Regions from separate parts of the Paenibacillus puldeungensis genome, predicted to be linked through region 2. Evidence: a T-box and tRNA genes for the amino acid it is inferred to sense, from the RefSeq annotation. Region 2 holds a T-box; the other holds one or more tRNA genes.
The links. A T-box is a leader RNA that pairs with one kind of tRNA and senses whether it is charged. The one in region 2 lies ahead of ACFQ3W_RS20590 (valine--tRNA ligase), so its partner is inferred to be a tRNA-Val.

Region 1 (15,519 bases), on a different contig from region 2:
TCTGCCGGCAGCGTAATATCCGGAGTACCCAACAAATGCTTAAGCAAGCGATTTCCGACATCTTTGATGTCGAGCGCCCGCTCCTTCATGTATTCATCGTCCAGGAGATCAAACATCGTTACAAAATGGTCGATGGCTTCCTTCACAGCAACCTCGGCCGCCTTGTACTGACGTTCGATAATTCCCCGGATTTCACTCATAAAAACGGGATCTTCCAGAATGGCCAGGTGAGCATCAAAAATTCCCGACTCCTCAGCACCGACCGTTTCCTTGATCTCGTTTTTCATCACTTCTATCTCGGTTTTGGATGTCCGAATCCCCTCGTATAACCGTTCGAATTCTTTCGCCAGATCAACCTTATCCAGTCGCTGATCCGGTACATCCCATTCCCAGGCGGGCAGCACAAAAGCCTTGCCGATCGCTACTCCCGCTGCTGCGCCGATCCCCTGTATCATGTATTGCCCCCCTATGTCCTGCTTCTGAAGTATCTTTATAGGATACCCTCTCTCTATTCCATTATGGTAATCCTAGCCCGTTAAATTTGTCAAAGGAAAAAAGCCCGGACCAAAAAGGGACCTTCGCAAAGAATAGTCCCCTTCGGCAATCAAGTAGCTATTTTCTTTTTCCGATCAATATGCTGTCTTCAACCTTGATACAGCGGTCCATAATGACCTTAAGGCCACCGTTTGAGGCAATCTCATAGGCTTCATCGCTTGAAATACCAAGCTGCAGCCAAAGCACGCGGGCCCCAATCTTCACCGCTTCCTCCGCTACAGGGGGTGTCTGTTCACTGCGGCGGAATACGTTAACAATATCAACTGGTTCCGGAATTTCCGAAAGTGAGGAATAAACTTTTTCGCCAAGGATCTCCCCGTTTACCGTAGGATTGACCGGAATAATATGATAACCGTTGTTTTGCAGCGCCTGGGCTACCATGTAAGAGGTACGATCGGTTTTGTCGGACAGGCCGACTACGGCGATGTTGCCGGCGTTCAGTAGGATTTCCTTGATTTCTTCACGACTTGGATTCTCAAATGCCATCATTGCTTCCTCCCTTAAATGGTTGCTGTAATATGTTTATTCTACCCTCTCGATCGATGCGCCAAGCGTAATCATATGATCAAAAAATTGAGGATAAGATTTTGCAACATGATGAGCGTCCTTGATGACAAGCGGCTTTTTGCAGCGCAAGCCTACAACAGTAAGCGCCATAATCACTCGGTGATCGTAATGCGCATTGATCTCGACCCCGCCTTCCAGACCGGACGGGCGCCCGTGGACGATGATTTCCGCCTGCCGCTCCTCGACATCCGCCCCTGCTTTTTTAAGCTCATGAAGGTAATCGGTAATTCGATCACATTCCTTATAACGTAAATTTTCCACATTGTAAAAACGCGAGGTTCCCTCCGCAAAGACGGCAGCGGCCACCATGGCCAGCACGGCATCTGTCGCGGCGTCTCCGTCAAACTCCACAGGGCGCAAACGACCGTTTCCTTGTATATGCACCGTCCCATCCTGATGGGTCAGGGGCACATCCATCATTTGGAGAACATCCACCACAGCGCGCTCCCCTTGCTTGCTTTGTTCGGCTAGTCGATGCACCTTCACGTTTGACTTTGTGACGGCTGCCGCCGCCAAAATCGCCGCGGACCCCGGATAATCTCCCTGAACCGTATAGGTTTTCGCTTGATAAGACTGGCCCCCCGGTACACGGAAATGCATGTAGTCGGAGCTAGCGTGAACCACAATGCCAGCCTGCTCCAGCACCTCCAACGTTTGTCCCACAACCACCTTGGATTTGAGATCATCCAGCACTTCGATTTCGCTGTCTTCCTCCAGCAGAGGTGTAAGGAACAGAAGCGCACTCAAATACTGGGAGCTTACCGCGCCGGATACCCTAATTTTGCCACCCTTTGGCACTCCGCCGCGGATTGTAATCGGCAGGCGGCCTTCGCGATGCTCTACCTCTACACCCATCTGGCCAAGCGCATTAATCAAATCGTCATGCGGGCGTTTGCCGAGCGAATCCGGGTACGTGTTAACAAACGTTACCTCAGGGCATAAAGCTGCGATTGCCATCAGGAAACGCAGCACTGCTCCGGCATTGCCGACGTTAAGCTCTTTTACGTCTTTAGGGCGACGGCCAAAGCCTGTAATTACGATTTTTTCCTCATCCTCCGTAAGAACCGCGCCAAGATCGGCAATGCAACGGCGCATCGCGTCACTGTCTTCGCTATGAGCGGGATAGTTTACCGTACTAGTCCCTTCCGCCAAAGCGGCGACAAGCAAGTAACGGGTCGTATAGTTTTTGGAGGACAAAGCTCCAATCTCACCGTTTAGTTCAGGCGTAGGCCTTACGATAACGTCCATGTTCATTCCCCTTTTCATTGTTATTTAGCCGCGGTAATGCGTTAAAATATCAGCCGTTACTTGTTCCACACTTTTCCCCGTTGTATCAATCATATAGTGGGCAAAGTCATACGCGTGCTTGCGCTCTTCAAGCAGCTTCATAATCCGTTCTCTCGCCCCGCCGGCAAGCAATGGACGATTGTCATCCTCCCCGACACGGGTTACGATTTCCTCGGGCGCAGCCTTTAAGGCAATAACCAGGCCTTTGTCCAGCATCACACGGCGATTCTCCTCACGCAGCACGACGCCCCCGCCGGTCGCTAAAACGACTCCCTTCTCTTCAAGGGCGCTATCAAGGATCGAAGCTTCCATATCACGAAATGACGCCTCGCCTTTCTCCCTAAAAATTTCTGGAATCGTTAGTCCAGCCTTCTCCACAATCCGCTGGTCAAGATCAACCAACTTCAGCCCCGTTTTGATAGCCAAGGAAGCGCCTACGGTTGATTTTCCGGTACCCATCATCCCGATCAGGACGATATTTTTAATAGGTTTATGCACGTTAATTCACCTTCGGTCTGAGGCTTTGATATAAACTTTTTCATATCATAACACAGGCTGGTATATTTTGAACACGCACATGCCTCCTAGTCCATGGCATAATTTGATAAATCAAATCAACTTGTACTGCAAAAAAGCGTCTAAGGGTGCTAAACCGCTCCCCTAGACGCCGTGGTCAAAACGTTTCTAGAATTTTCGTTATCTTAGAACCATTGATGGTGGAAGACGCCTTCCTTATCAACCCGTTTGAATGTATGTGCACCAAAGTAGTCGCGTTGCGCTTGCAGCAGGTTGGCCGGCAGACGCTCCGTACGATAGCTGTCATAGTAGGACAGAGCGCTCGAGAAACCAGGAACCGGAATTCCGTTCTCTACCGCGACGCTGATCACTTTACGCCAAGCATCTTGGTAGCTTTCCACAACATTTTTAAAGTAAGGGTCAAGCAGCAGATTTTTGAGCGCAGGATCGCGGTCATAAGCATCCTTGATGTTGTGCAAGAACTGCGAGCGAATAATGCAACCGCCGCGGAAAATCATTGCGATATTGCCGTATTTCAAATCCCAACCGTATTCATCGGAAGCGGCACGCATTTGAGCAAAGCCTTGAGCATAAGAAACGATCTTACTAGCGAACAGAGCTTTACGGACATTTTCAATGAATTCCTGTTTATCGCCACTAAATGACTTCCTGGCTGGACCGTTCAAAATCTTGCTGGCTGCGACACGTTCTTCTTTCATCGCTGACAAGAAACGGGAAAATACGGATTCCGTGATCATGGAAAGCGGAACGCCCAGGTCGAGCGCACTTTGGCTTGTCCATTTTCCGGTTCCTTTTTGTCCGGCGGCATCAAGGATCACGTCAACCATCGGTTTGCCGGTTTCTTCATCATATTGGGAGAAGATGTCGGCAGTGATTTCGATCAGATAGCTGTCCAGCTCTCCTTTATTCCATTCGGTGAAAATCTCGTGCAATTCCTTAGCGTCAACGCCAAGCACGTCTTTCAGCATATGATAAGCTTCGCCGATCAACTGCATATCGCCATATTCAATGCCGTTGTGCACCATTTTTACATAGTGTCCGGCACCGTCCGGTCCGATGTATGTACAGCAGGGATCGCCGTTTACTTTGGCAGAAATAGCCGTCAGAATCGGTTCAACGAGTTTGTAGGCACTTTCTTGTCCGCCCGGCATGATGGCTGGGCCATTCAAGGCACCTTCTTCCCCACCCGATACCCCGGTACCGATAAAGCGGAAACCTTTGGCTTCAAGCTCCTTGCTGCGGCGCTGCGTATCCGGGAAGTGCGCGTTACCTCCGTCGATAATGATGTCGCCTTGATCCAGGTACGGAAGCAGTTGTTCAATTGTAGCGTCTGTCGCAGGACCGGCTTGTACCATAATCAAAATTTTACGCGGTGTTTCTAACGAATTTACGAATTCTTCGACGGAAAATGCACCGACCAGGTTTTTGCCCTTGCCTTCATTTTCCAATAGATCATGAGTTTTTTGCGGAGAGCGGTTGAACACCGATACGGTGAAGCCCCGACTTTCAATATTTAGGGCCAAATTTTTGCCCATAACGGCTAAGCCGATAACGCCGATTTGTTGTTTTGACATGGTCTCCATCCTTTGCACACTATATTTTTTTCAATATTATCATTTTAACTCTTTTGTGTACAGAAGTGAACCCCGAGCGGCCATCCAAAAAACAACCCCTGATGCTCAGGGGGAAAACATGCAATGATATTTCGCATAAGCTATTTATTTGGAGGCAGAAGCTCTTCCTCGATAGAGTTGACCAAAATCAGAATTACCATTCAAGACGGATGAGTTCCATCCGCAACTTACGAAGCTTCTCCTTGGAGGCTTCAGAAGCAACCGTATCACCCTGCTGCAAGGCTTCATACAGCCTCTCGAGTTCGTCATCAAGCTCCTGCTGGAGGCTCTCTAGCTGCTGCTCCGCCGACTCCGAAGCGAACAATTCAGCCATTCGTTCCACATCGGCGGCAGGGCCTTTCTGATAAATCACCCGGTGCTCCATCCCGGAAATCTCCACCAGCCGAATGACTTCTCCGAACAAAATATTTTCAATGTAAATTTGCCGATCCTTAAACCGCTTGACCACCGCGTGTCCGCGCAAATCCCCGATCAGCTTTTCCAGCCAATCCGCCAGCTTCGCATCGCGAATAACATAATCGCCTACCAGCTTGTATCCTTTGGCGAGACGCTGAAACCTCAGCTTCGTCAGCTTTCGCCCCGTGCGTACGGAAATAATGAACACGGACTCGTTCTCGCTCCAATATAAAGAATACCCGTCTTGAATCAAATCACGGATTAATTGTTGTATGTGCCGGCGATCAAATCGGAGTTCCAGGTTGCAATATTCCACCTCGTAACTTTTATTCACGGCACTCCCTCCTAAAAGTTTTGTGAGCATTAACTTCCTGTTGCACTTCGAACAAAACTTGCTACGAAAGCATACGCTTAGTTTTGTGAGCGTTAACTTCTACGATTACTTCGGACAAAACTTGCGTTACCGTTCTTATCTCCATCTTATGTCAAGGAACTTGGATTATTGATTAATTTTAACCGTTTCGGGCAGGGTTAACGCGGACTTGCTAAAAATTCAGACGATGCTGCGACCTGCACATTTTTGATTCGTTTAAATCGCTGAACAGACGACAGGGAACGATATGATATACTGGAAGAACCATAGTAACGACCTTTACTCGATGTATGAATTTGGAGGTATAATCACATATGAATTTTACCGGTTTTACAAAAGAGGATTTTCAAGCCCTTACGGTTCCCGGCCTAGAGCCACGCATGGAAGCCATCATCGGCAGAGTAAGACCTAAGCTTGAGGTGCTTGGAGCGGAGCTGTCGCCATATCTGTCCGCGCTTTGCGGTGAAGAAATGTTTCCGCATGTGGCCAAGCACGCCCGGCGTACAGTGAACCCGCCGAAGGATACCTGGGTAGCCTGGGCAGCCAGTAAACGTGGATACAAAGCGCTGCCCCATTTTGAAGTCGGCATGTTCTCTACCCATTTGTTTATCGTTTTTGCCGTCATTTATGAAAGTCCAAACAAGACTGTTTTTGCCCGTTATTTGGACAAGCATGCCTCAGAGATTAAGAAGACGCTCCCTGACAGGTTCTATTGGTCCCTTGACCACATGGATCCTGGCGGTACCTCTCATGCGGAAGCCAACAGCGCTCAGCTAAAAGAATGGGCTGAGAAGCTAAGTACGGTAAAGAAAGCTGAAATCATCTGTGGACTTCGTTTGGAACAGGACGAATCCTTGTTGGGAGACGGTGGTAAGCTTCTAAAAACGATCGAGGAAACGTTCGAAGCCTTGCTGCCCTTATATAAGAATGCATTTTTGCAATAAATACTGCTGCAGCCTCCCAAGATACTATCTGGAGAGGCTGCTTTCATGTCGCTCCAAGGCAATATGCAAAAAGAACAAAATGACCATTGCAGTGCTACTAGCTACGAACGGAGCCGGGGGGCCAAGCAAATCCCACAGTTTTCCGGACAAAATCGGCCCAGCCACCATGCCGGAGCCTTGAATCGTAAGAAACAGCCCCCATACCGTACCTTTTTCCCCTTTAGGAAGCATGTGTGAAATCATCGTATCCCAGGTAGGGAGAATTAAGGCATAGCTAATACCTATCAGAATGACCAACATCCAAATCATCGGGGTGGAACGGATCATGGAAAACAAGCCGATAGATGTTGCCGACAGTGCAAAGCCGATATGTAAAAACCAGCGTGTTCCGAAACGGTCTACGAGCTTGCCGATCGGAATCAGTCCGATAACCGTAATTCCCCCTCCGATAATTAGCATGATACTGTAAGTTTCCGGTGAGAAGCCAAGCTCTGTCCGTACGAACAAGGTGATCACTGGGGTAAGCAAGCCGATGGCAAAAGATTGCAGAAATAATGAAGGGTATAGCAGCGGGCTAACGTGCAAATTGTCACGGACTTGACGAAACGTTTTACGGATGTTATTCAGCACCCCTCCCTCCCAAAGCGAATGGCCTTGAGTCGAACCAGCTGTATTTACGGCCTGTGCCGATGCTGATAAATGAACAGGCTTTTTGCCGGGAAGAACCAACGACACGACAATAATCGTAGCGATGCAGCCTAACAAAAACCAAAATACGGGCCGATAGGAATTTGAACCGTCTACGAAAAAGTTAATAATCACAGGTCCTAATCCTGTCCCGCCGAGGCTGGAAATTTGAATGACCCCCATCGCAGTTCCAAAATTTTTGCTTTGCTCCGTAACGGCCGAAATTCCCATCATGACGCAGGGCCAAAGCGGTGCCGTTCCAATCCCGAGCAGTGCACAGCCGAGAACAAGGAACCCCATCGTATGCAGGAAGGCGATGATAGAAACCGCCCCAAGCGTAATGCAGAGCCCTAGCGTAATTGTTGTGCGAAATCCGATCCGTTCAATTAACCATCCCGCAGGACTTCGGAACACATTGTCTCCGATATATTGCAGCGAAAAGGACAAACCAATAGCAAAGGCGCTAAGCTTAAGCACATCTCCCATGTAAACAGGAAGTATGGCGACGATTAACGATCCTTTTACAAACTCCACCACAAACATAATAATCCATAGGCTGGCAAACGTAGGATTGAGCAAATTTTTACGTGCTAGTCTAGAAGTCAATTCCATAAATCTGTATCCCTCCCCATCATTAACGAAAAATGAATTCTTCCTATTAGTCTGTCCTCTTTTTAATGCAACTTACACCTATCAGATTCTTTTTTGTGCTTCTTCTGCAAGGTTCACTTGCATTCCAAGCTATTTTTGCTATACTCAATTTTGTTTGAAAAATTGATATGAAAGGCAGGGATGGCCCGTATGGATCATCAAAGCACGCCGCTATTTACTGCTCTTAAGAAGCACGCGGCCGGCAATCCCGTTCAGTTTCACATTCCCGGTCATAAGAAAGGGCACGGCACAGACCCAGAATTTCGCGAGTTTGTTGGCGACAATGCTTTGTCCATTGACTTGATCAATATCGCTCCCCTAGACGATTTACACCAACCAAGTGGTGTCATCGAACAGGCGCAAAAACTGGCTGCCAATGCCTTTGGCGCAGATTATACTTATTTCTCGGTTCAAGGCACTAGCGGTGCCATTATGACAATGATACTATCCATTTGTTCTCCCGGTGATAAAATTATCGTCCCGAGAAATATTCATAAATCGATTATGTCAGCGATTATTTTCGCGGGGGCCAAGCCTGTGTTTGTCTCCCCTACACAAGATAAAAATCTCGGCATCGATCACGGCATTACGACATCTTCGGTGCGTCGGGCTCTGCAGCGTCATCCTGATGCCAAGGCGGTCGTGGTCATCAACCCGACATACTTTGGGGTTTGTGCCAACTTAAAAGAAATCGTGGATTTAGCCCACAGCTTCCATGTTCCCGTTCTGGTCGATGAGGCACACGGCGTACACATCCACTTCCACGAAAAGCTGCCCATGTCCGCAATGCAGGCGGGCGCAGATATGGCGGCCACTAGCGTGCATAAGCTCGGCGGATCGATGACACAAAGCTCTATCCTGAATTTGAACGTCAAGAATGGATATGTGAATCCACAGCGCGTTCAAACGATTATTAGTATGCTGACAACAACTTCAACCTCCTATTTGCTACTTGCTTCGCTTGATACAGCCCGGAGAAATCTAGCGCTGCATGGTCATGAATTGGCCGAGCAGTCGATAGAGATGGCTGAATATTTACGAGGTGAGATCAATAAAATCGAAGGCCTGTACTGCTTTGGACGCGAAATTTTGGGCGGAGAAGCAACCTTCGACTTTGATCCTACCAAAGTAACGGTTCATGTCCGCCATCTTGGCATAACCGGCTATGAGACGGAAAATTGGCTGCGCGACCACTACAACATTGAAGTCGAGCTCAGCGATATGTACAACATACTCTGCCTCATTACGCCAGGCGACACAAGAGAAACGATTGAAATATTGCTTAGTGCGCTGCGCGATCTTTCGAAAACGTATTACAAAGAAAATAATGCCAACGAACTGGTCGTAAAAGTTCCGGAAATCCCGCAGCTGTCGCTCATTCCGCGCGACGCCTTCTACGCGGATACGGAAGTTATCCCTTTCAGAGAATCGGCCGGTCGGATTATCGCCGAGTTCATTTATGTGTATCCGCCAGGGATTCCGATTCTGCTTCCAGGTGAAGTCATTTCCCAGGACAACATCGACTACATCGTCGACCACGTTGAAGTCGGATTGCCTGTAAAGGGTCCTGAAGATCGATATATTAATAACGTGAAGGTAATCGTAGAGGCTGACCCGATTTTCTAACTATAAAAACCACAAAAGCTCCCCATGGATTGGGGAGCTTTCATCTTATCGCAATATGGATTAGGCTTCATCCATTTGGGAGACGAGCTCATTATAAGCTTCCTCCACTTGCTTCCACTCTTCTTCGTCTTCAATATTGTAAAGCACCATTTCTTCGTTTTCTTCTTCCATACGGAGAATGATGCCGTCCGCTTCCGGATTGTTACGTTCTAACAGAAGCGCATATACTTTTTCACCTACGTCGAAGGTTTCGACAAGAACCATTTCTACGTCATTTCCCTCTTCGTCTGTCAGAGTCAACACAAACTCTTCGTGCTCATGATCGTGGTCATGGTCGTGTCCGCATTCACAAGCTTCACCATGTTCATGTTTATGCTCGTGGTCGTGCCCGCACCCACACTCTTCGCCGTGTTTGTGATTATGGTCGCTCATTCAATTACCTCGCTTTGAAATTTTTGATGGTTGACATTTGCTGTGTCCCCATGTATCGTATCACTTTTACAGGGTGCAGGTCAATTTTGTCAATGACGGCCAAGGCTTTACCTAATTCAAAACATTGATTCCTTTTTCCGAAACAAGCATAAAATCAGAGCCATTTGAAGGCTTCATATAAAAGCCCACAATATATCTCCCGGACGTTTTGAAATCATAGGTGAAATCCTTCGTTCGGAACCAGAAATTGTCTTTCTGATCTTTAATATCATCAGTTTGGATTTCTTTGGTTGAGCCATCCGGTGCTGTGATCGACACCCGAACCGCCGAGATGTCTGTCTTCAAATCATCGATTTGAGAGAATACGTTAAATTTCAGCTTTCCAGTCTTCTTAACATCTCCAAATACTCCATCATCCGTAAAAAGAAACATGTGGACATTCGGTTTGTAATACTTTACCGTCTTGGTGTCATCGTTGTATTCAACCAACCCATCGAGATTACGCACTGGTACATATGTCTTTCCATCTACGACGTAACCTCCATCTTGTATTTCATTCCCGTTCAGGAAAAGCTTTACTTTTTGGCTCGCCGCGTCTGCAAACAGCAATGAGCCCCCCATTAGAGAGAAAGCGACTACAAGTAATGCAACTCTTCTCCATTTCATAGATTTGGACCCTCCATTTAATTCATGTTGATGTAAGTTTATACTCTCGGAGTAAGGGCAAGTTGCGGTCCAGAATGGCTGAGGCCTGATATTTTTTTATCACGAGTGCTTGGCTTTCGTTTCTTAAGCAAATCGTGTACATTAAATGGGATAAGAGCTAATCTCTAGAGGAGGGATACCCATGACCTTACGACTGCAAATGCTCGGTACGGGCGGCGCTTTTGCGAAAAAGTACTTCAATAATAACGGACTGCTGTGTACAGAGGATTTCACACTGTTGATCGATTGCGGCATAACGGCTCCGCTTGCGCTCCATCAGCTCGGCAAACCGCTGGAGAAAATCGACGCTATCCTCGTCACCCATATTCACGGGGACCATGTTGGTGGTCTCGAGGAACTTGCTTTCCGAATGAAATTTGTCTATGGGAAAAAGCCGGTTCTCTATGTAGCTGAAAGCTTGGCCGAGCCGCTATGGGAGCATACGTTAAAGGGGGGACTCACTCAGGAAGGGATTGCTTGCCTCGAAGACGCCTTTGATGTGAAGCTTTTGCGAGAAGGCGAGCCAACTCAGCTCTCCCCCAAGCTCACCGTGGAGCTGATCCGCACTCCCCATATTCCGGGGAAAGCGAGCTATTCTTTGTACATAAATAACGAAATTTTTTACAGCGCGGATATGATATTCCAACCCGAACTTCTGACCAAGCTCGTTTATGAGCGGAACTGCCGTAAAATATTGCACGAGGTGCAGTTGACGGGTCCCGGGCAGGTGCATACGACCCTGCAGGAGTTGCTCAGTCTGCCTTTCGATATCCAGAGCAAAATTTCGTTAATGCACTATGGGGATGAAATGGAATCCTTTATCGGAGCAACCGGTGAGATGAGCTTTCTTCGACAGCATGAAGTATATACTTTGTAAAAAATATGAATTGCAGCGTTAAAAAACAACCTCCCACAGCTTGATTTGCTGGGGAGGTTGTACTTTTTTAAGAAAGGCTATTCAAAGCGAGGTAAACTGTCCAGATTGTTCGTCGGATCCCCGTCGGCATCACCGCGGATGTGCATTTCGCCATCCCGGCCTTTAAACACATTAACGCCGGCTATCGCACCGGCCCTTACCTCCTGCAGCGCTTGTTCATAATTAAGAATCCTACCGCTCGACGTTTTAAAAGCCTCCAGGTCGCCATCGCCATTTTTACGGACAGCAATAAATGTTTCTCTCGTGTTCAAGGCCATTCACATCACATCTCCTTGCATGGAATATGAAGTTAGAATACCCTGAAATGGCGAAAACTATAGCGTTTTATAAAGTTTTTAGTGCTTTGACCATCCGAACATGGGGAATACCGGCATCGTCAAACGGCTCGGTTGAAATCGTTTCGTAGCCCAGCTTCGCGTAAAATACCTCCGCCTGGCACTGAGCGTCAAGGACTGACTTTGTTAATCCGAGCTCGCGAGCCAGCTCTTCAAGCGCGATTAACAGTATTTTTCCGATGCCTTGTGAACGAAATTCCTTACGCACGGCGATTCGCTGCATTTTGGCGGAATTATCTTTGTAATAAATCAAGCGACCTGTGGCGGCATATGCGCCTTCCGCTTCAATCAGCACATGATGCACATCAGGACCGATTTGATCGAATTCGTCAATCTCTAGATCAAGCGGAACCTTCTGCTCCTCTACGAACACTTCCTTACGAATCTCGAGGCATTTCTGCAGCAGTTCCTCCGTCTTAACAGGTATAATCGTAGCAGCTGACATCCCATTTCCTCCCAGCGTTTCACCTTGATCGGCTTGTCTAAACTGCATCATTATACAAAAAAATAGTTTTCATGTATAGTTGAAGTATCGTTTTATCATTGAAAGGAGCTGTCTGTCGTTTATGGTCCTTGGTATTACAATCGCCGCTGCCGTACTTATTGCAGTGCTTTTGATCGTGTTGATGTTCTATGTTACCAAAAAGGGCTATTCCCGTAAGTGGGATGAGGAATAAGGTAAACTAGGGTAGGGACTGTCCTTAGTCTTTCGAGTATACATCCTCACTTATAGTTGGCGAATATACCCCATCCGAAACGGAGTTTCCAAACGGCCAAGGGAAGCTCTGCACTTGCTTATTTAGCGTAACCTGGCTGGGAAGCAGGCTGCATGCACTGACGATTGCTAACACAAGAACACTAACCAGAATGACAGCCCAGCTTGCTATAAAGCTTGAACCACTTGCCAGTCGACCCGAAGGTCGTCTGCTTTTTCGACGCATAATCATGCATTCCTTCCTCTCATGAAAAGTTACATTTTTTGTGAAATGTGGTATTATTCCATTGTTGGCCCAAGTCCTTTACGATATACGCAGAAAATGTTTGACAGATTCCTGTCCACCTGTTATGATAAATTTCATCTTCACTATATTTTATGATCTGCTAGCTCAGCTGGGAGAGCACTATCTTGACAGGGTAGGGGTCAGTGGTTCGAGCCCACTGCAGATCATCGCCAAGAAGCCTTGTGTATCAAGGCTTCTTTTCTTTTATCGCTTGGCATTAAGTTAGAGCCAAATTGGCCTTTGGGGGACAAAATGGGGACAAACGCTTATTTACCATCACATGTCCGCATATTTTATGACTAGACTGGACTAATTTCTACATAGCAGATGCAACCGTCAGTAGCTAACGGTTGCAACGATTCCGCGCAGCTCAGTATCTCCGAACTCACCGTACACCTTTGAAGTGAACGAATACAAAACGATAAATTCTGCTGATTAGTAATAACGAAGATTGATCACTACGGGGTTGCCTGTGTGGTCTTTCTCTTGTTTAAAGCAGGAGATAAAAATAGTATGACAAACTTAATAAGGATATAAAACCCAAGAAAGGAAATGAGCGAAGTGCCAAAGAAAATCATTTCCATTGTGATGTCCCTCTCACTTGCGCTAACAATGGCGACAGGAATTTCAGCAGCTGCCGGGAAAAATACTCTCGGTATAACAAAAAAGAGCACTATTAACACGATGAAAGTCGATAGCGTAGCTGCTGTGAAGAAAACGACAAAGAAAAAATCGACAAAATCAAAGAAGACAAAACAAAGCACTAAGACTAAACAGTCAAGCGGCGGTGTGACTTACAAAAACTGTACGGCTGCTAGAAATGCAGGTGTGGCTCCTCTCTACAAAGGTGATCCGGGATACAGTAAGAAATTAGACCGTGATGGTGATGGAGTAGCGTGTGAACGATAATAAGATAGGCCGCTGAAGAACATTAAAAGGAAGTGATAAAGATTCGATTATTAGATACGCTCGAGAGAGATTTTCCTTTGGGCGCTTTGTTTATATATGCCTTTGCATTTTATGTCACTTTACGTATGATTCTAGGTTGGTTTAAAAAGCCAATAAAACAACATGTGCTCATTATAGTGATTTATTTTGTGATCTTGATAGGTCTATTAATTATGTTTTTCAGATTAGCCATTGAAACTTTTTTTAAGTAGTCCAACACTTCCCGCCTCTCTACCGTATAGCCTCGCGTTATACTCGTTGAGAGGTGTTTTTATGTTTATTGATCCAATAGCCAAATCCAATTAAGACAACCCCAGTTACTTTTCAATAAAACGCTGAACTTGTGAAAATATCAACCATTTGCACGACATATCCACTTTACAGTATTATTCTTCATTTGGTAAATTTAACCTTAATAATATTGAACAGCATTAAGACTATTAGGTGAGGTGAAGCCCGTGTCTTTTATCTCTTTTGGCAATACCAGCAAGCACCGTCCAAAAGTGTTTTATATCGTTTATTCTATCTTCATGCTTCTATCGTATTACAGTTACGTGCTGCTAGACGATTATCGGCTAGGCAGGTCCAGCTACTGGATGTCAAAGAGCAGCATCACACCCCAAGATTTGGCGTCCATCAACCGACTTGGAAATTGGATCTCCACACTGGAATCCGTGTCCTTTTATCTATTTCTCTTAGCCTATATCGTCATTCACATCTTCTCCAAGAAAAATGCTAACGTATTAATGCGTTTTCTATTACTCAATGGGGCTCTATTTGCAGGAATCGCAGCCATCAACTACATCATTTTTCTAGTTACTGCTCTACCTATCGGCAATCTCATGCAGCCTTTGATATGGCCTTTAAATGTGCTTGTGATGCTGCTTATTTATGTCCTGTGGTTAAAATTCACGCAAAGAATAGCTCATACTTAAGGAAGGCGGAAGGCCTCTCGTCCCCTTACAACCATTTCTCAAATGCTGGCATTTTCCTCCCGTGAAGCTGCTCCCATTCGTCCCAGGCCATTAATTCCAGGTCAGGCCTAGATGCATCTTCCAGCATGGCGAGCAGCTCGACGGAATGTCCGTCCGGATCCTCGAAATAAATCGACACAGCCGGCATAAACGGAAAAACAATCAATTTCTCCGAGCTTTCCCCATAAAAATTTTCGGATTTGATACCGAGCCCCTCCAAATAACTACGGGCTTTCAGTATGTCTGCCAAGTCTACCTTAAACGCAAAATGCTGCCGCTGTATAAGCGGGGAGGGATAGTTTTCCCGGATTCCCAGCATGGATTCCCCAGGTTTTCCAACCCAATAGAACTTTGATTTTCGGATCGGGTCTTCATGGAGAGGGATGATATTAAGGAGTTTCTCGTAAAAAAGAGCCGATTCTATGTAGTTACTAACGTTAATATGAGTTTCAAAAATGCCACGAATCATGGTTTTCCATTCCCCCCATCTTCTGAACTGAAAGCTCCCGGTATGAAGAGATGACGAAGTCCGCTTCAGCTAGACCCGTGCCGCCAAATTTGCTTGGTATACTTATCCCAACAGCGACGGCAGAACCCGCAGACCTGGCCATTAGCATATCTCCGTTCGTATCGCCAATAACCGCCGTTCGTGAGCAGCTTACCGACAATTTACGGCAGGCTGTTTCCACCATTTCGGGATACGGTTTTCCTTGCGTTACCTGATCTGCACCGATGCACACGGCAAAATAGTCGCGGATTCCAAGCCATTCCAGGTGTTTCTCAGCCGCCTCCGTTTCGTCCGCCGTGACAACCCCCATCACGATTCCGCTGCTCCGGCATTGCTCAAGAAACTGCAACACATCAGGCATCAGCTTCGCCGTTCGTGAGGCTTCCAGGTACCTGTCCGCATGGACTCTACTGCTGTGCGCC
Region 2 (15,519 bases):
CGAGTTCCATCACAATCTGCTCAGGCGACCAAGTGTCCGGAGTTGATTCGTCAGCGTGGCTTGGCACCACGTCAAAGGGAATTTGCAGTGAAGCGACTAATTCGCGTCTTCGCGGTGATGTCGAAGCAAGGATTACTCGGCGCAAATGTTTGGTTTCCAAGGGCTGAATTCTCCTTTTTGACGAAATGACAAGAAAAGAATGTGCCTTTATTTGCAAGAAAAAACGGCATAACCGCCCTTGAATGGCGGATCCGTTTCTAAAGCTGCGAGAATCGACATTATTTCGCTGTAAATCCTCGCCATTTTTTGACACTTCCTTATTATAAGATTAATTCATTCTCAATACAAACATAAATAAGACAGGGGAAAGTATTTCCAATCCTGTCTTATTTATATCGACTCTTCTAACGTCATCGTTCGCTGTTCAGCAGGGCCTGCTCGGCCATAATGAACCGCATCATCTCATTTTGAACTTCCCATAACAGCGTCTTAGCTCCGCTTTTATTGAATTCGTTCATTGCTTCCAGGGCACCATTGATCGCCTTCTCCATTACATTCGCAGCATCATCTTTTGCCGATGACCATTTCCCCCGTACCGCCGACGCGCTTTCAGTCCATAATTGATGCTTCTGCCCCAGCTCCTTCAACTCATCGCTACTAACCTGCTGAGTATTTGTATCGCTAAGTAATGAAGCCGACTTAGAACTAAGCAGACTTACAAGCTCGGCGCTTTGAGCAAGGTATGTCTCCAATGTCTGCGCCTCTCCGTTAAATTTTATGGCGGCAGATGCAGGTAAATTAATTTCATGCAAAATTAGATGAACTCCTGCGGCTTTTAACTGTCCGCTTAGCAGCTTGGCTTGCTCGCGATCCGTTGAAACCCCGGCATACACTCTTTTCTCATCAACAGTATCCCGAGCGGCTGCTATTCCTGAAGCCTGAAGCTCCTCCTGTGCCTGCTGCACGCCCTGCGCTGTACTGAACACCCCGTATTGTAAAAAGTAATAAGTTTGCGTAGGCAGCGCAAAATTGACCTGAGGCAGCAGCTCCTCACTCGTCTGTTCGTCGCCGATTTCTCCCATCACCGGAACGCTTGCAGCTTCGCCGACATTGCTTTGTTTGGGAACCCCAATACCGGGCAGCGGGAGCTTAATCTCTTGGTTGAACATGGACAGGACAACGAATCCGAATAATGCTCCAGTAATGATGGCTCCAGTTAAGGACCCAGCCACCTTCCACCATGAGGTCCTCGTAGGTCGGTAATAATGCTCGGAATGATCATCCGTTGAAATTAGCGGGCCATCCGCCAGGACAGCACGATCATTTGGAGCAGTAATATAACCTGTATAACTCATATCGTCGATCCAATACTCATGTTCTTCCAAAGGTTCGGTGTCAGTGCTTTGGTCCTTGCCTAAGTGTTCACTAGACGACACCAGTTCAAGTTTTGGTTTGCTCGTTCGCGGACTTTCGGGAAAGACGGTTAGTCCCGTCCCCGTATAGTCAGTAAAAGGGTCTCCCCACTCCTCAACTACCTCAATCGCCCGGTACTGAGATGTCTGCCTCAGAGGTGCAACTTCCGATTCTTTGCCCTGTATGGGTCCGCTAGTGCGTATTTCCAACTCTTCCTTCTCTTCTTGATTTGAGACATATCCAACGCTCGGATGCCTCGGCTCAATTTTCCGCCCCGTTTCGTCAAACCGGAATGTCATTTTCGCTTTGTTCACGGTCCGCACACTCCTTGTCCATTCTTCTATCCTAAAAATATGATTGAACAAGGATGATTATTCTAAATAAGTAATTTTATCAAGTACTAAATGCGCTGTTTTGAGGAGGGGATAACCACAACTAAATGTATTTCATGCAGCTATTTCCGGGCAAATTCCGGATTTTTGGACTTTGCAGGGTTATTTCGCTCCTATTAGCTGCACTTTCTGCATCTAATTGTCTAAGGTTTCTGGCAAGTCGATGTTTAACTGCACAAAATGCATCTATATAGGTTGGACTAAACAAATGCGGAAAACAGGCAAGAGGGCCCTCTCATAAATTTTATTAATTCCAGTAAATGGGCAAGAAACCGCTGAAGCAATTCGCTCCAGCGGTTTCTTGAAATAAGTATTGTTCCAAAGCACAATTTATTTAGCTAACTTATCAGCAAGCTCGTAGCCAACTTTATAAATATCCCCGGCACCCATGGTGAGCACCAGGTCACCCGGTTTAAGCCGCCCCTGGAGATCGGCCAGCACATCTTGCTTAGTCGCCAAGTAACGAGCTCCCGGATTGCTGTTTTGCTTGATTAAATCAACCATCTTAGAAGAATGGACACCTTCAATCCGTTTCTCTCCAGCCGGGGAGTAAATATCGGTGATGATGACTTCATCCGCTTCTCCGAATGCACGACTGAACGCATCGAGCAGGAAGAAGGTTCGCGTATAGCGCTGCGGCTGAAAGACCGCGATGATCCGCTTACCGGTTGCTTTCGCTGCGGCAATGGTCGCTTGAATTTCCGTCGGATGATGAGCATAGTCGTCGATAATCAGGATTCCATTGCTTTCACCTAACACTTGGAAGCGGCGCTTCGCACCGTGAAAATGACAAATCGCTTCCGCGATATCCGCAAACGGAATCCCCGCTTCCATACAAACGATTACTGTAGCCATCGCGTTGTACACATTATGTCTTCCTGGCACGGATAATTCAATCGTTCCCAATTCTTCTGCACCGCGGTTCATCTTAAACGTTACGCAGCGGTCACCGAGTACGATGTCGTGAGCCGAGTAGTCGCACTCCTTCTCAATACCGTACGTAATCGATTGGGATTGAACCTTAGCCAAAAGCTCCAGGATATTGCTGTCATCTCCGCAAACAACCGCTTTGCCATCCGGCTTAATTTGATTAAGGAACTGAACATAAGCATCCTTCAGTCGTCCAAAATCACCGCCATAGTTTTCCAGATGATCCGCTTCAATATTGGTCACGACGCCGAGTGAAGGATGATATTGCAAAAACGAGCCATCGCTTTCGTCAGCTTCCGCCACGACGCATTTCCCGTGGCCTGCTTTTGCATTTGTCCCTACATCCATCAGTTCGCCGCCGATAATATAAGTCGGGTCTGTACCGCATTGCTCCATAACTAAAGCAATCATGGACGAAGTGGTTGTTTTTCCATGAGCACCGGCGACGGCGACGCCAGTACGCTCGTTCAACAAACGAGCGAGCATTTGAGACCGGTGCAAAATCGGAATTCCCTGTTCCTGTGCTTCAATACGCTCTACATTGTCTTGCGGCAGAGCGGTTGAATAAACGACGAGATCCGCGCCGTGGACCTGCTCAGCCGTATGGCCGATGTAGATTTTTGCGCCTTTAGCAGCCAGTTTCTCCGTCAGCTCCTGAGAAGCGACATCAGATCCGGTCACTGTATAACCCATCTCTAGCATAACGCGAGCGATGGCGCTCATGCCATAGCCGCCAATGCCGATAAAATGTACGTGTTGTTCCGTTGTATTTAACAAAATGGTCACCAGCCTTTTTCAGAATCGGTTTGATGCAAAAGGGTTGCCCGCACGTCAGAAATTAAATAAAGCGTGCCCGTCACTACCCCTAGATCTTCCCGTTCCGTCCGTGACTCCAAAAGCGAAAGGGCCTTTCTCCAGTCACGTTCTATGATGATATCCAAATCCGCTTTCGCATATTGTTCCTTAAGGTCAGTCACGAGATCGTATAACGCCTCGGCATCCATTTTTCTGCGAAAATCGGGCTCGGTCAGAATTAGCGTATCCACTATAGGTAATATATGCTTCATGTAGCCCTGATGATGCTTATTTGAAAGCATCCCCATCATTAAATGCAGCTTTCGGTAACGATACACCTCCGGCACGCTTTTAGCCAGTGACGCCGCACCTTCCGGATTATGAGCTCCGTCGAGGACAATGCGAGGCATTTCCGTTACCTGCTCCAGACGTCCTGCCCAGAACGTAGTACGAAATCCATCCAGTAGCTGCTCATCTTCCAAAATGAAGGCCATATACTGCCTGAGCACTTCCAATACCATCATGACACCGGCAGCATTTTTACACTGATGCTCCCCCTGCATAGCGATGGCGAGATCCAGTTCACGGAAAGGACCGTTGAACCGGAGCCTTTGCTCTTTTACGTTTACCTCCAGCCGTTCATAGTGGAACTGTTCTCCCAGCAAATACAAATTTGAGTGTTGGGCGGAAGCGGTCTCCTTCAAAACAGCGATCGCTTCAGGTTGCTCCACACAGCTGACAACTGGAACGCCAGGTTTGATGATGCCGGCTTTTTCACGGGCGATCAATTCGATAGTGTCACCAAGTACGTCCATATGATCATAGCCGATATTTGTAATCAGCGATACGATAGGCGTCACAATATTGGTAACATCCATCCTTCCCCCAAGCCCGGTCTCCCATACTACAACATCCGGGTAACAAACCTCGGCAAAATACAAAATAGCGATCGTGGTGCTTACTTCGAACATCGTTGGCGATCCAAGCTCGCTTGCAGCGATTTCCTGCACCAATGGAGCGACCCGTTTTGATAAAGCAAGGAGTACGTCTTCCGGAATATCCTCTTCATCATATTGAAAACGATTCGTAAATTTTGTGATATAGGGGGACGTAAATGTCCCCACATGATATCCACATTCCCGAAGAATACGGGTTAAGAAAGCGCAGGAAGATCCTTTTCCGTTCGTTCCTGCAACATGAATAAACTTAAGTCTCCGTTCCGGATGGCCCAGTCGTTCCATCATCAGTTCGATCCGTTCCAATCCCGGACGAATGCCAAACGGTATCAAGCCATTGATCCAATCGACCGCTTCAGCATAGCTTCCCAATGAGGGGAGCGGTCGTCTTTCTTCGTCTGTTCGATCCTCCATGCCAGTCACCTTCATATTTTGATTTCCGTTTATCCTTTTAACTCTTCGATCCGAGCCAGCACCTTATCACGTTTCTCGGAATAATCGGTCATTTTAGCCCGCTCTTCCTCGATGACTTTTGCCGGTGCTTTAGCCACAAAACCTTCATTGGCAAGCTTCTTCTCAATACGCTCAACTTCCTTGTTCAGGTTTTCGAGCTCTTTGGTCAACCGTTCGATCTCTTGTTTGATATCGATCAAACCGGATAACGGCAAATACAAATCCGCACCAGTTACTACGGCGGTCATCGCTTTATCCGGTGCAGTAGCGGTCAGCGAAGCTTCATACTCCGAGGTGTTGCAGAACCGACGAATATAGTGTTCATTCCGGGTTAGAACTTCAAGGAGTTCTTCATTTCCCGGTTTGATCAGGAGTTCAACCTTCTTACTCATCGGAACGTTTACTTCGGCGCGAATGTTGCGAACCGCACGAATGATGTCGATCAACAGGTTCATCTCTTGAACGGCTTCAGGAGCTTCGAACGCTGGGTCGTACTGCGGCCAAGCCGCTAACGTAATCGTTTCGCCATCATGCGGCAAATGCTGCCATATTTCCTCGGAAATAAACGGCATGAACGGGTGAATCATGCGCAGCGTCTGGTCCAGCACATAAGCAAGCACTGACTGTGTTTTCCGTTTAGCTGCGGCATCTTCTCCGTAAAATGACAGCTTGGCAAATTCAATGTACCAATCGCAAAGGTCATCCCAAATAAAGTTGTACAACAGACGGCCGGTTTCACCAAACTCATAAGCATCGATCAAACGAGTAATATCCTTGACGGTCTCATTCAAGCGATGAAGAATCCAGCGATCAGATGTGGAGAGGTCACCGCTGATGTCGATATCCGCATAAGTGACTCCCTCCAAATTCATCAAAGCAAACCGTGAGGCATTCCAAATCTTGTTAGCAAAATTTCGAGCTTGCTCGACGCGTTCCCAACGGAAGCGCAAATCCTGCCCTGGCGTGCTGCTCGTCGAGATCATGTAACGCATCGCATCTGCACCGTATTTTTCGATAACCTCTAATGGGTCGACGCCGTTTCCAAGAGATTTGGACATTTTGCGTCCTTCACTGTCACGAACAAGCCCGTGGATTAGCACATCTTTAAAAGGAATATCGCCCTTAAATTCTAAGGAAGTGAAAATCATCCGCGCTACCCAGAAATAGATGATGTCATACCCGGTTACAAGTACGTCTGTCGGGAAGTAGCGTTTGAGGTCAGCACTGTCCTCATCCGGCCAGCCCAGCGTTGAAAACGGCCACAAAGCGGAGCTAAACCAGGTATCCAGTACGTCCTCGTCCTGCTTCAAGTCATCGCGACCAAGTTTAGCACGTGCTTCTTCTTCACTGCGGGCAACCACCATTTCGCCAGTCGCTTCACAATACCAAGCAGGAATACGATGACCCCACCAAAGCTGACGGGAAATGCACCAATCACGTACATTTTCAATCCAATGCAGATATGTTTTTTCAAACCGATCCGGAACAAAATTAACGCCTTTGCCAGATTTTTGAGCATCGATCGCCACTTCAGCAAGAGGTTTCATCTTAACGAACCACTGCGTTGACAGATACGGTTCAACTACAGCGCCAGTTCGTTCACTGTGCCCTACTTGATGCAGGTGATCCTCAATCTTCACAAGAACACCCATGTCCTGCAAATCTTTAACGATCTGCTTACGGCACTCACTGCGGTCCAGGCCTTGGTACTTCGCGGCTGCCGCATTCATTGTACCGCTCTCGTCCATCACGTTGATTTGCGGTAGATCATGACGAAGCCCCACTTCGAAGTCATTCGGGTCATGCGCTGGGGTGATTTTCACGGCCCCGCTCCCAAATTCCTTCTCTACGTACTCGTCGGCGATAATTGGAATTTCGCGGTTAACAATCGGCAGAACCAGCGTCTTCCCGACGAGGTGACGATACCGTTCATCCTCCGGATGAACAGCTACGGCTGTATCGCCCAGCATCGTTTCCGGACGTGTCGTCGCAACGGTGATCGAGCCACTTCCATCACTAAGCGGATATTGCAGATGATACAAATGTCCGTTGACTTCTTTATACTCGACCTCGATATCGGAAAGCGCAGTGCGAGCAACCGGATCCCAGTTAATAATGTATTTGCCGCGATAGATTAATCCTTTCTCATACAGCTTGACGAACACCTCGCGAACCGCCTGGGAGAGGCCTTCGTCCAGCGTAAACCGCTCGCGGGAATAATCTAGGGAAAAGCCCATCTTCGCCCATTGCTCATGGATCGTAGCTGCGTATTTGTCCTTCCATTCCCAAACTTGTTCCAGGAACTTCTCACGTCCCAAATCGTAACGGGTTACACCTTGCTCCCGCAGCTTTTGCTCTACCTTAGTCTGTGTAGCAATACCCGCATGGTCCGAGCCTGGAAGCCATAATGCGTCGTAGCCTTGCATCCGCTTCGTCCGAGTCAAAATATCCTGCAGCGTAAAATCAAGCGCATGCCCGATATGCAGCATACCCGTAACGTTTGGCGGTGGGATCACAATCGTAAATGGCTTGGCGTTTGGACGCTTCCCGGCTTTAAAATAACCACCGTCCAACCAATATTGGTACCATTTCTGTTCGGCTGTTTTCGGGTCGTATGTTGTTGGCATCTCTGTCGACAACTGTTGTCCTTCGTTTTCTGTCATACTTTCAACCTCCATTACAATTAAGCATGGCCTGCTATGACTTTAGCAGAAAAACAAAAAAAGCCCTTCGTCTCAAAGGACGAAAGGCTTTACTTTCGCGGTACCACCTTTGTTTCGCAACCTTGCTTGCTAGCCCGCAGTATGTTTGATCAAGACGTACGGGTATAGTTTGCGACACTCTTGCAGATAACGGCTGCTCCCGATCCGTTCTAACATGCAGAATGCTCAAACGGACGACTCCCGGGCGACTTCGGTCAGCTAATAATCCTGCGGAATCTTTCAGCGCTCCAACTCCGCTCTCTGAAGGGTTCACTGCCTACTCTTCCCATTCCAAGTCTTTGATATCATTATTTCCATGAATCTATAATATCATAACTTGGAAAAGACCGGGAGTCAATAAATAGCCCGATAAACTTCATTTTGACCGTGATCTATGGAATATATAAAACCTGCCCCTCATCAAGATGATGCTCGGACAATCGATTATACAGCTGAAGCTCGCGAGAACTCAAATGATAGCGCTGGGCGATATCATCAAGCGTCTCTTCCTTCTGAACAATCACCATTCTCACTTTGCGGAACGGGGTTTGTTCGGTACCGCTGCCGATGAACAAACTTTTCCACCGAAGTTCCTCGCCGTCTCCATGATCCTTAATAGTTTCAACTGCCGCCGGGGAACCCTCCGCATCGATAGGCAGTTCAGACTCTGTACGCGGGGAGATCAACTTCTTTAAGCCAAATCCGTCGCCCTTTTCATCACTCACATTCTTTTTGCTGCCAAGAGCGATTTTGAGCTCTTTTTTCTCTTCCGGCTGGACGTTAGGCTGGTTCTCAGCAGCTTCTTCCTTGGCAGCCTCATGCTCTGCTTCTACCGCCTCATTCGGCGCCGCCTGCACTCCCTCATTTTCGCTTTGTACCAGTATTGGTGACTCCTCCGGTTTTGGCTGGGTCTCTTCAAATCGATCCAGAGCGAATTGATCCTGTTGAACTTGAGCCTGCAGATCCAGATCCTCATGAAGTTTCTGAATTTCCTCAGCTACGTCCTCAACTTTTTGTTCAGCTGGCTCCGAATTTGCAAATGGACGTTTCACCTCTTGAAACCAAATGTTATGCTCCAATTCAGCCGCTGACGGAGGTTCCGCTTTTGCTTCCACTGCAGGGTAAGTCGTATATTGTTTGTCCGCCCATGGATCATTTTCCGGAAGGCCAGAAATTTCCTCTTGTGAGAAAGCAGCACCCTCCTGCTCGTCCGGAATTCGCTCTTGCTGCTGGGTTTCCAACGGAAACGACTGCCACGTTGTTAACGCACTCTCCTGAGGTTCTGATTGAACATCTTCCTCAAAAAAGGAATAGTCAGCCTTCTCCTCTTCAGCCCGATTTTCCGTGACAACATGCGCAGTCGAAAACTCTCTGTCTTTCCAGCCGTCCGAATCCGCCATTAACGAGGTGGTTTCTATTCCTTGCAGCGATAAAACCCCAGTAATATTAAGACTGCGGGCACTCAGCAGATCGACGTCGAAATTTTCAATCTCCACCGTAATATCCTCGAGACGATTTACCCGGCTAAGAGGAACCGTTATTTCCACCGGAATCCAGTGCGCAAGCTCGCGAGTTTCCCCTTCCCCCCGGTATAAGCCAGACAATAGTAAATGACCGCGGAGTGAAGCATACTCCTCCCCGGGAATTACCTGGATTTTTGGGAAAAGCTCAATTTCCTCAAGCTCTTCAATACCAATCACATCTTCCGCTAAATGAACGCGCTCATAAATATCGAATCGCAGACCATAGGATTGATCAGCCAAAACGCTACCTCCTTTCAGCATATCCAAACATGATTCAGCATCCATGGGTCATGGTCCAAATCATTCCTCGTTTTATCTATATGCGAAAAAAAGGAGTGCATGCCAGCTTTTTTTCATCTGGTCAGATGTCAATGTCGCCTTCAAGCCTCAGCTTAAGCCAGCTAGTCTTTTCTTAAGCCTGTCCCATACCGGAGGCGTTGGATCGTCAACCTGAATGTCGTCTCCCATCAGCGGATGTGGAAAAATAAGCCGTTCTCCATGTAAAGCTTGAAACGGCAATTCGTCAGTCTTCCCCCCATAAAGCTTATCACCGATCAGCGGGTGACCCGCATCGGCTAAGTGGACACGGATTTGATGCGTCCTTCCGGTCTCCAAAGTAAGTCGAACCAGGCTGGCAGCGGGGTATGTCTCCAGCAGCTCAACCCGCGTTATGGCAGGCTTGCCTGTAGGAGATACACGCCGTCTCTGGCTGTGATGTCGATCTCGACCAATCGGTTTATCGATCACCTTAAGATCTCGGCTCACTATTCCATGAACAAAAGCGATATATGTTCGACCGATGCTTTTGCGGCTCATCGCTTCATCCAGCTTCAGTTGTGCATATTCATTTTTGGCAAAAAGCACCGGACCAGATGTATATTCATCCAGCCTATGGATATGCCCAGGAGCTGCCTGCTCTCCGCGTTCAGCGTATAATGCAGCCACCATATTCACGAGTGTTGCTTCCTGCCCCGCTCCGTCCGGATGAACCTTAACCCCGGCCGGCTTATGAACGACGAGGCAGAACTCGTCCTCATACAATACAGTTAGCTCATGCCAATAAGGGGTATACTGCGACACTCTTGGAGGAAAAATTCGCAAACGAAGCCGGTCGCCAGCCAGCTTGATGCCGTCTTCCGCCTGCAGCTTCCGAATCAGCTTCGAGGGAGCTCCTAAGCTTGTTTCAAGCCAAGCCAAAGCGGCGGAGAGCCGTTCCTCGCCCTCCGCCGTTTTCAGCTTGCCTGGCATGAGCTCTAGCCACTCCCCGCGACGATTCGCGGAAACAGCCGGACTCACAGCTTTTTCAAAGCGCGACGCTGCGCTTCAATCGTTAAATCGATATCCTCTTCGGTATGCACGCCCGACACGAACATGCCTTCGAACTGGGACGGCGCGACATTGACGCCTTCCTCCAGCAAGGCGGCAAAATAGCGATGGAAGAGATCAAGGTCGCTGGTCTTGGCCGTGTTAAAGTTAATAACCTTCTCATTTGTGAAGAAAGGACATACCATGGAGCCGACACGGTTGACGGTAAACGGAATGCCTTTCTCCTTAGCATTGCTTTCAAATCCGGCTTGCAGCTTAGCCGACAAACGCTCCAGTCGGTCGTACACCTCAGGCGTTAGCAAAGAAAGCGTAGTAAAGCCTGCGGTCATAGCCAGCGGGTTTCCGCTTAGCGTACCGGCTTGATAAATCGGACCTGAGGGAGCGATTTGCTCCATAATTTCACGTCGGCCGCCATAGGCACCCACCGGAAGCCCACCACCGATCACTTTGCCAAGGCAGGTTACGTCCGGCGTGACGCCAAAACGCCCCTGCGCACAATTCATATGTACACGGAAACCGGTCATCACCTCATCAAAAATAAGCAGGCTGCCGAATTGCGTCGTCACCTGGCGCAACCCTTCCAGGAAGCCTGGCAATGGCGGAACAACCCCCATGTTGCCAGCTACCGGTTCAACGATAACGCCGGCGATTTCCTCTCCATAGTGTTCAAATGCCAGTTTAACCGATTCAAGGTCATTATAAGGAACCGTAATCGTATTTACCGCAACGCCTTCCGGAACGCCAGGGCTATCCGGCAATCCCAAGGTGGCTACACCGGATCCCGCTTTGATCAGTAAGCTATCAGCGTGACCATGGTAAGAGCCTTCGAACTTCATAATTTTGTTGCGTCCGGTATATCCACGAGCCAGACGAATTGCACTCATCGTTGCTTCCGTGCCCGAGCTCACCATCCGCACGATATCGACCGATGGTACCCGCTCGGCAACAAGCTTCGCCATCTCCGTTTCAAGTAGAGTCGGCGCTCCGAAGCTGGTCCCTTTGGCTACAGCATCCTGCAGGGCCTTTACCACTTCCGGATGGGCATGTCCCATAATCAACGGCCCCCAGGAACCCACATAATCAATGAAGCTGTTCCCGTCAATATCATAGATGCGAGGTCCTACCCCGTGATCGATAAACATCGGAGTCAGCCCAACAGATTTAAACGCCCGTACAGGGCTGTTTACGCCTCCGGGAAGTACCTTTTTCGCTTCTTCAAAAGCCGCTCGCGATCGTTCATCGCTGTGCCGTCCAATAACGTCCTTCATATTGAAGTCCCTCCTCAAATTCGACCATCGGTATACCCTAAGTTAAAGAACAAATCTAGTGCCGAACGAAATGAAATTATGCTATGCAAATCAGTTCTTCTCGCGAAGCCAACGCGCCATATCTTTAGCAAAATAAGTAATAATAATGTCCGCTCCGGCACGTTTCATGCCCAGCAGCATTTCCGTCACGATCGCCCGTTCATTGATCCAGCCCTGGCGAGCTGCGGCTTTCACCATCGAATATTCACCGCTGACATTGTAAGCGACAAGCGGCAGGTCAAACTGGTCGCGCAGCATGCGAATGATATCCATAAAGGCAAGCGCAGGCTTAACCATCAGCATGTCCGCACCCTCCAGCACATCCGATTCAGCTTCACGGAGCGCTTCACGAGCGTTAGCAGGGTCCATCTGATACGTCTTACGATCGCCGAACTGTGGTGCTGAATCCGCTGCTTCTCGGAATGGACCGTAGAAAGCGGAGGCGTATTTCACCGAATAGGACATGATCGGCACATGGGAAAAACCTGCTTCATCCAACCCGGAGCGAATAGCCTGTACAAAGCCGTCCATCATGTTGGAAGGCGCGATAATATCGGCGCCGGCCTGAGCCTGCGAAACCGCTGTTTTGACAAGCAGTTCCAGCGATTCATCATTGAGGACATCCCCACAAACATGTCCGTCACGCTCATACGTATGAACCATTCCGCAGTGTCCATGATCCGTAAACTCACAAAGGCAGGTGTCCGCAATGACGAGCAGATCAGGATATCGGGATTTAATCACTCGGGTGGCTTCTTGAACGATACCGTGTTCCGTAAAAGCAGAGGTCCCGACACTATCCTTCGTTTCAGGAATACCGAACAAGAGCACCGCCGAAATACCCAGCTCCACGATCTCCTTCACTTCTTCCTCGAGCGTATCCAGCGAAAAATGGAATACGCCGGGCATCGAAGCAATTTCAGTCTTCACACCGCTGCCATAAGTCACAAAAATCGGTTGGACGAAATCGTCCACCGTCAACACCGTTTCACGAACCATTCCGCGAATAGCTGCGGATTGACGCAAGCGGCGATGTCTAACTACTGGAAAATTCATTTTACTTTAACCTCCTGTATGATTTGGCTAAAGAGCTGCCCTAGACCATGCGGGTGGGCAGCCAGCCTCAAAACAAACCGTTATTCTCACTTGGCCGTACGCGCCTTCCAGGAGCACAGCGCCTCAAGAAGACTGTCGATCGTCGCCTCCTCAGCGAGAATCGACACATTTAGTCCGGCTTCCGCCGCTGTTTTAGCCGTAACCGGGCCGATGCAGGCAATAGCCGCCCCCTGCAGTGCTTGGACTGGATCGGTGATGCCCATCCTTGACAAAGCGGTGAGCAGATTAGTTACCGTTGAAGAGCTGGTGAAGGTGACGGCATGAATGCCCCCCTCATCGAGGAGCTTGAGCAGCTCGTCATCATCGTCGCCAGCCGGAACGGTTTCATACATGACCGCGTCCGTAACGGATAGACCTTTCTCGCGCAGCACTTCCGGCAGCCAGGCCCGGGCGAGATCGCCGCGCGGCAGCAGCACCCGCTGCCCGGCCTGAAGTTCGGAGCCGAACGCCTCTAAGAAGCCTTCGGCCTGAAAACGGCCAGGCAGCTCCTCGGAAGCAATACCGCGCCCCCGCAGCGCTTCCTTCGTGGCTGGTCCTACAGCACAAATTCTCGCTTTATGCAGCGACCGGATGTCCTTGTCCAGTCGCTCCAAATGCTTGAAGAAATACTCCACACCGTTTACACTCGTGAAAAATACCCAATCGTATTCTCCCAGTCCTGCCAAAGCCGCATCCGTATGCACAAGTGCAGTACTTTGCGGTATCGCAATGTCAATAACCGGGAACTCGTACGGCTCACCGCCTAAATCCTCAATACCACGAACCAGATTACTTGCCTGCGACCTTGATCGCGTTACAAGAATCCGCTTCCCGAACAGTGGCAGCGACTCTGCCCATTTCAACTGCTCCCGCTGGTTAACCACCTCGCCTACAACGATGACCGCAGGTGGCTTAAAATCAGCTGCAAGCACCTTTTGTTCGATATCGGCAAGCGTCCCGGTTAATGTCTCCTGCTCGGCACGAGTGCCCCAGCGCACAAGTGCTACCGGGGTTTCAGGAGGTCTTCCGTAATGGATGAGTTGCTTGCTAATATAGCCGATTTTAGCTACCCCCATCATAAAGACCAGCGTCCCGGTCGCATTGGTCACTTTCTCCCAGTTAATCGACAGATCCAGCTTATCCGGGCTTTCGTGGCCCGTAATAATCGACAGCGAGGATGCCATATCGCGGTGCGTGACCGGAATACCGGCATAAGCGGGTACGGAGATGGCTGCAGTAATTCCCGGTACGATTTCATAGGGGATACCGTGTTTTCGAAGCAGTTCGGCTTCCTCACCAACCCGCCCGAAAATCGTCGGATCGCCGCCCTTTAGCCGTACGACTGTTTTCCCGGTCAGCGCCAGGTCAACGAGCAGTTGGTTGATGTCCTCCTGCTTCATCGTGTGGCGATCGGTACGTTTGCCGACATACACTTTTTCCGCTCCCGGCTTCATCTTCTTAAGCAGGCTGGGATTCGCAAGGCGGTCGTAAACGATGACATCCCCTTTTTCGATACAATCGAGACCCTTAAGCGTAATTAATCGCGCATCGCCGGGTCCCGCGCCAACGAGATACACCTTACCTGCTTTTTCCGTCATCCTGATCACTCCCGACTTCCTTTAGTAACTCATCCGCCCCTCTTAAGATCAGCCGCCCGGCGATCTGTTCGCCTAGCGCAACTGGATCCTCCCCAGCGCCGCTTTCCTTCAAAATCGTCAGTCCATCCGCAGAACCGACCATGCCCGTAAGCGCAATGCGGCGTGAGCTTCCCTCGGTATTTCCACGATCTGCCTGGTCGCCTTTATCCTTAACATTCTCCCCGTTCAAGTCAACTAACGTCGCATAGGCTCCGATCGGAACTTGGCAGCCGCCATTCAGTACCCTGAGAAAGCGGCGCTCGGCCGCTACAGTAAGCGCGGTATCCGGATCGTTATACAAAGACAGCAGTTGCCGTACCTCGGCATCATTCTCCCGACATTCAATGCCAAGCGCTCCCTGGCCAACGGCCGGCAAGCAGACTTCCGTAGGCAGATAAGCCGTGATACGGTCCTCCCAACCCATTCGGTACAGCCCTGCCGCGGCCAAAATGATCGCGTCAAAGCCTTCTGTTTCCAGCTTCCGCAGCCGGGAATCGATATTGCCGCGTATAGGCTCCAAGATCAGATCCGGACGATAAGCCCGCAGCTGGCTGGAACGCCGCAGACTGCTCGTGCCGACCTTTGCTCCTTGCGGCAGTTCGTCCAGGGAAAGTCCGCTCTTAGAAATAAGTGCGTCTCTCGGATCAACTCGCCGTGGCACAGCCCCGTTAATCAAACCTTGCGGCAGCTCTGACGGCATGTCTTTCATGCTATGTACCGCTAAATCGATCTCTCCGTCCAGCATCGCTTGCTCGATTTCTTTGACGAATAACCCTTTGCCTCCGACCTTAGACAGCGTGACATCGAGAATTCGATCCCCTTTGGTCACGATCTTGCGAATTTCGAAATCGAAAGGCAGTGAATTTGCCTGACAGATCGCTTTTAAATGGTCAATCACCTGCCCCGTTTGGGTTAGGGCCAACTGGCTTTGTCTCGTACCGACTACAATCGTACGTTTTGTCATTCGCAATTCCCCCGATATTGATCTAT

Region 1: it has a tRNA-Val gene. The T-box ahead of ACFQ3W_RS20590 (valine--tRNA ligase) is inferred to sense a tRNA for this amino acid. The anticodon was not compared.

Annotation. Positions count from the first base shown of each region.
Region 1 covers NZ_JBHTLM010000004.1:108,913-124,431, reverse strand. Annotated here, with positions in the region: gene ptsP (phosphoenolpyruvate--protein phosphotransferase) at 1-455, opposite strand, end outside; gene ACFQ3W_RS07445 (CoA-binding protein) at 613-1,041, opposite strand; gene aroA (3-phosphoshikimate 1-carboxyvinyltransferase) at 1,078-2,370, opposite strand; gene ACFQ3W_RS07435 (shikimate kinase) at 2,395-2,907, opposite strand; gene gndA (NADP-dependent phosphogluconate dehydrogenase) at 3,111-4,520, opposite strand; gene ACFQ3W_RS07425 (hypothetical protein) at 4,714-5,310, opposite strand; gene ACFQ3W_RS07420 (YktB family protein) at 5,664-6,293, shown strand; gene ACFQ3W_RS07415 (MFS transporter) at 6,318-7,592, opposite strand; gene ACFQ3W_RS07410 (aminotransferase class I/II-fold pyridoxal phosphate-dependent enzyme) at 7,782-9,257, shown strand; gene ACFQ3W_RS07405 (DUF1292 domain-containing protein) at 9,318-9,689, opposite strand; gene ACFQ3W_RS07400 (copper amine oxidase) at 9,801-10,355, opposite strand; gene ACFQ3W_RS07395 (MBL fold metallo-hydrolase) at 10,537-11,271, shown strand; gene ACFQ3W_RS07390 (DUF3892 domain-containing protein) at 11,349-11,588, opposite strand; gene ACFQ3W_RS07385 (GNAT family N-acetyltransferase) at 11,656-12,111, opposite strand; gene ACFQ3W_RS07380 (hypothetical protein) at 12,191-12,343, shown strand; gene ACFQ3W_RS07375 (hypothetical protein) at 12,368-12,613, opposite strand; tRNA gene ACFQ3W_RS07370 (tRNA-Val) at 12,762-12,834, shown strand; partial or broken gene ACFQ3W_RS07365 (excalibur calcium-binding domain-containing protein) at 13,463-13,576, shown strand; gene ACFQ3W_RS07360 (hypothetical protein) at 14,074-14,550, shown strand; gene ACFQ3W_RS07355 (VOC family protein) at 14,576-15,058, opposite strand; gene ACFQ3W_RS07350 (HAD family hydrolase) at 15,039-15,519, opposite strand, start outside.
Region 2 covers NZ_JBHTLM010000019.1:21,468-36,986, forward strand. Annotated here, with positions in the region: gene ACFQ3W_RS20570 (Maf family protein) at 1-160, opposite strand, end outside; gene ACFQ3W_RS20575 (SPOR domain-containing protein) at 411-1,727, opposite strand; gene murC (UDP-N-acetylmuramate--L-alanine ligase) at 2,136-3,458, opposite strand; gene ACFQ3W_RS20585 (bifunctional folylpolyglutamate synthase/dihydrofolate synthase) at 3,518-4,900, opposite strand; gene ACFQ3W_RS20590 (valine--tRNA ligase) at 4,930-7,602, opposite strand; T-box leader at 7,675-7,944, opposite strand; gene ACFQ3W_RS20595 (LysM peptidoglycan-binding domain-containing protein) at 8,034-9,404, opposite strand; gene ACFQ3W_RS20600 (RluA family pseudouridine synthase) at 9,552-10,460, opposite strand; gene hemL (glutamate-1-semialdehyde 2,1-aminomutase) at 10,457-11,758, opposite strand; gene hemB (porphobilinogen synthase) at 11,849-12,853, opposite strand; gene cobA (uroporphyrinogen-III C-methyltransferase) at 12,940-14,490, opposite strand; gene hemC (hydroxymethylbilane synthase) at 14,471-15,493, opposite strand; gene ACFQ3W_RS20625 (precorrin-2 dehydrogenase/sirohydrochlorin ferrochelatase family protein) at 15,490-15,519, opposite strand, start outside.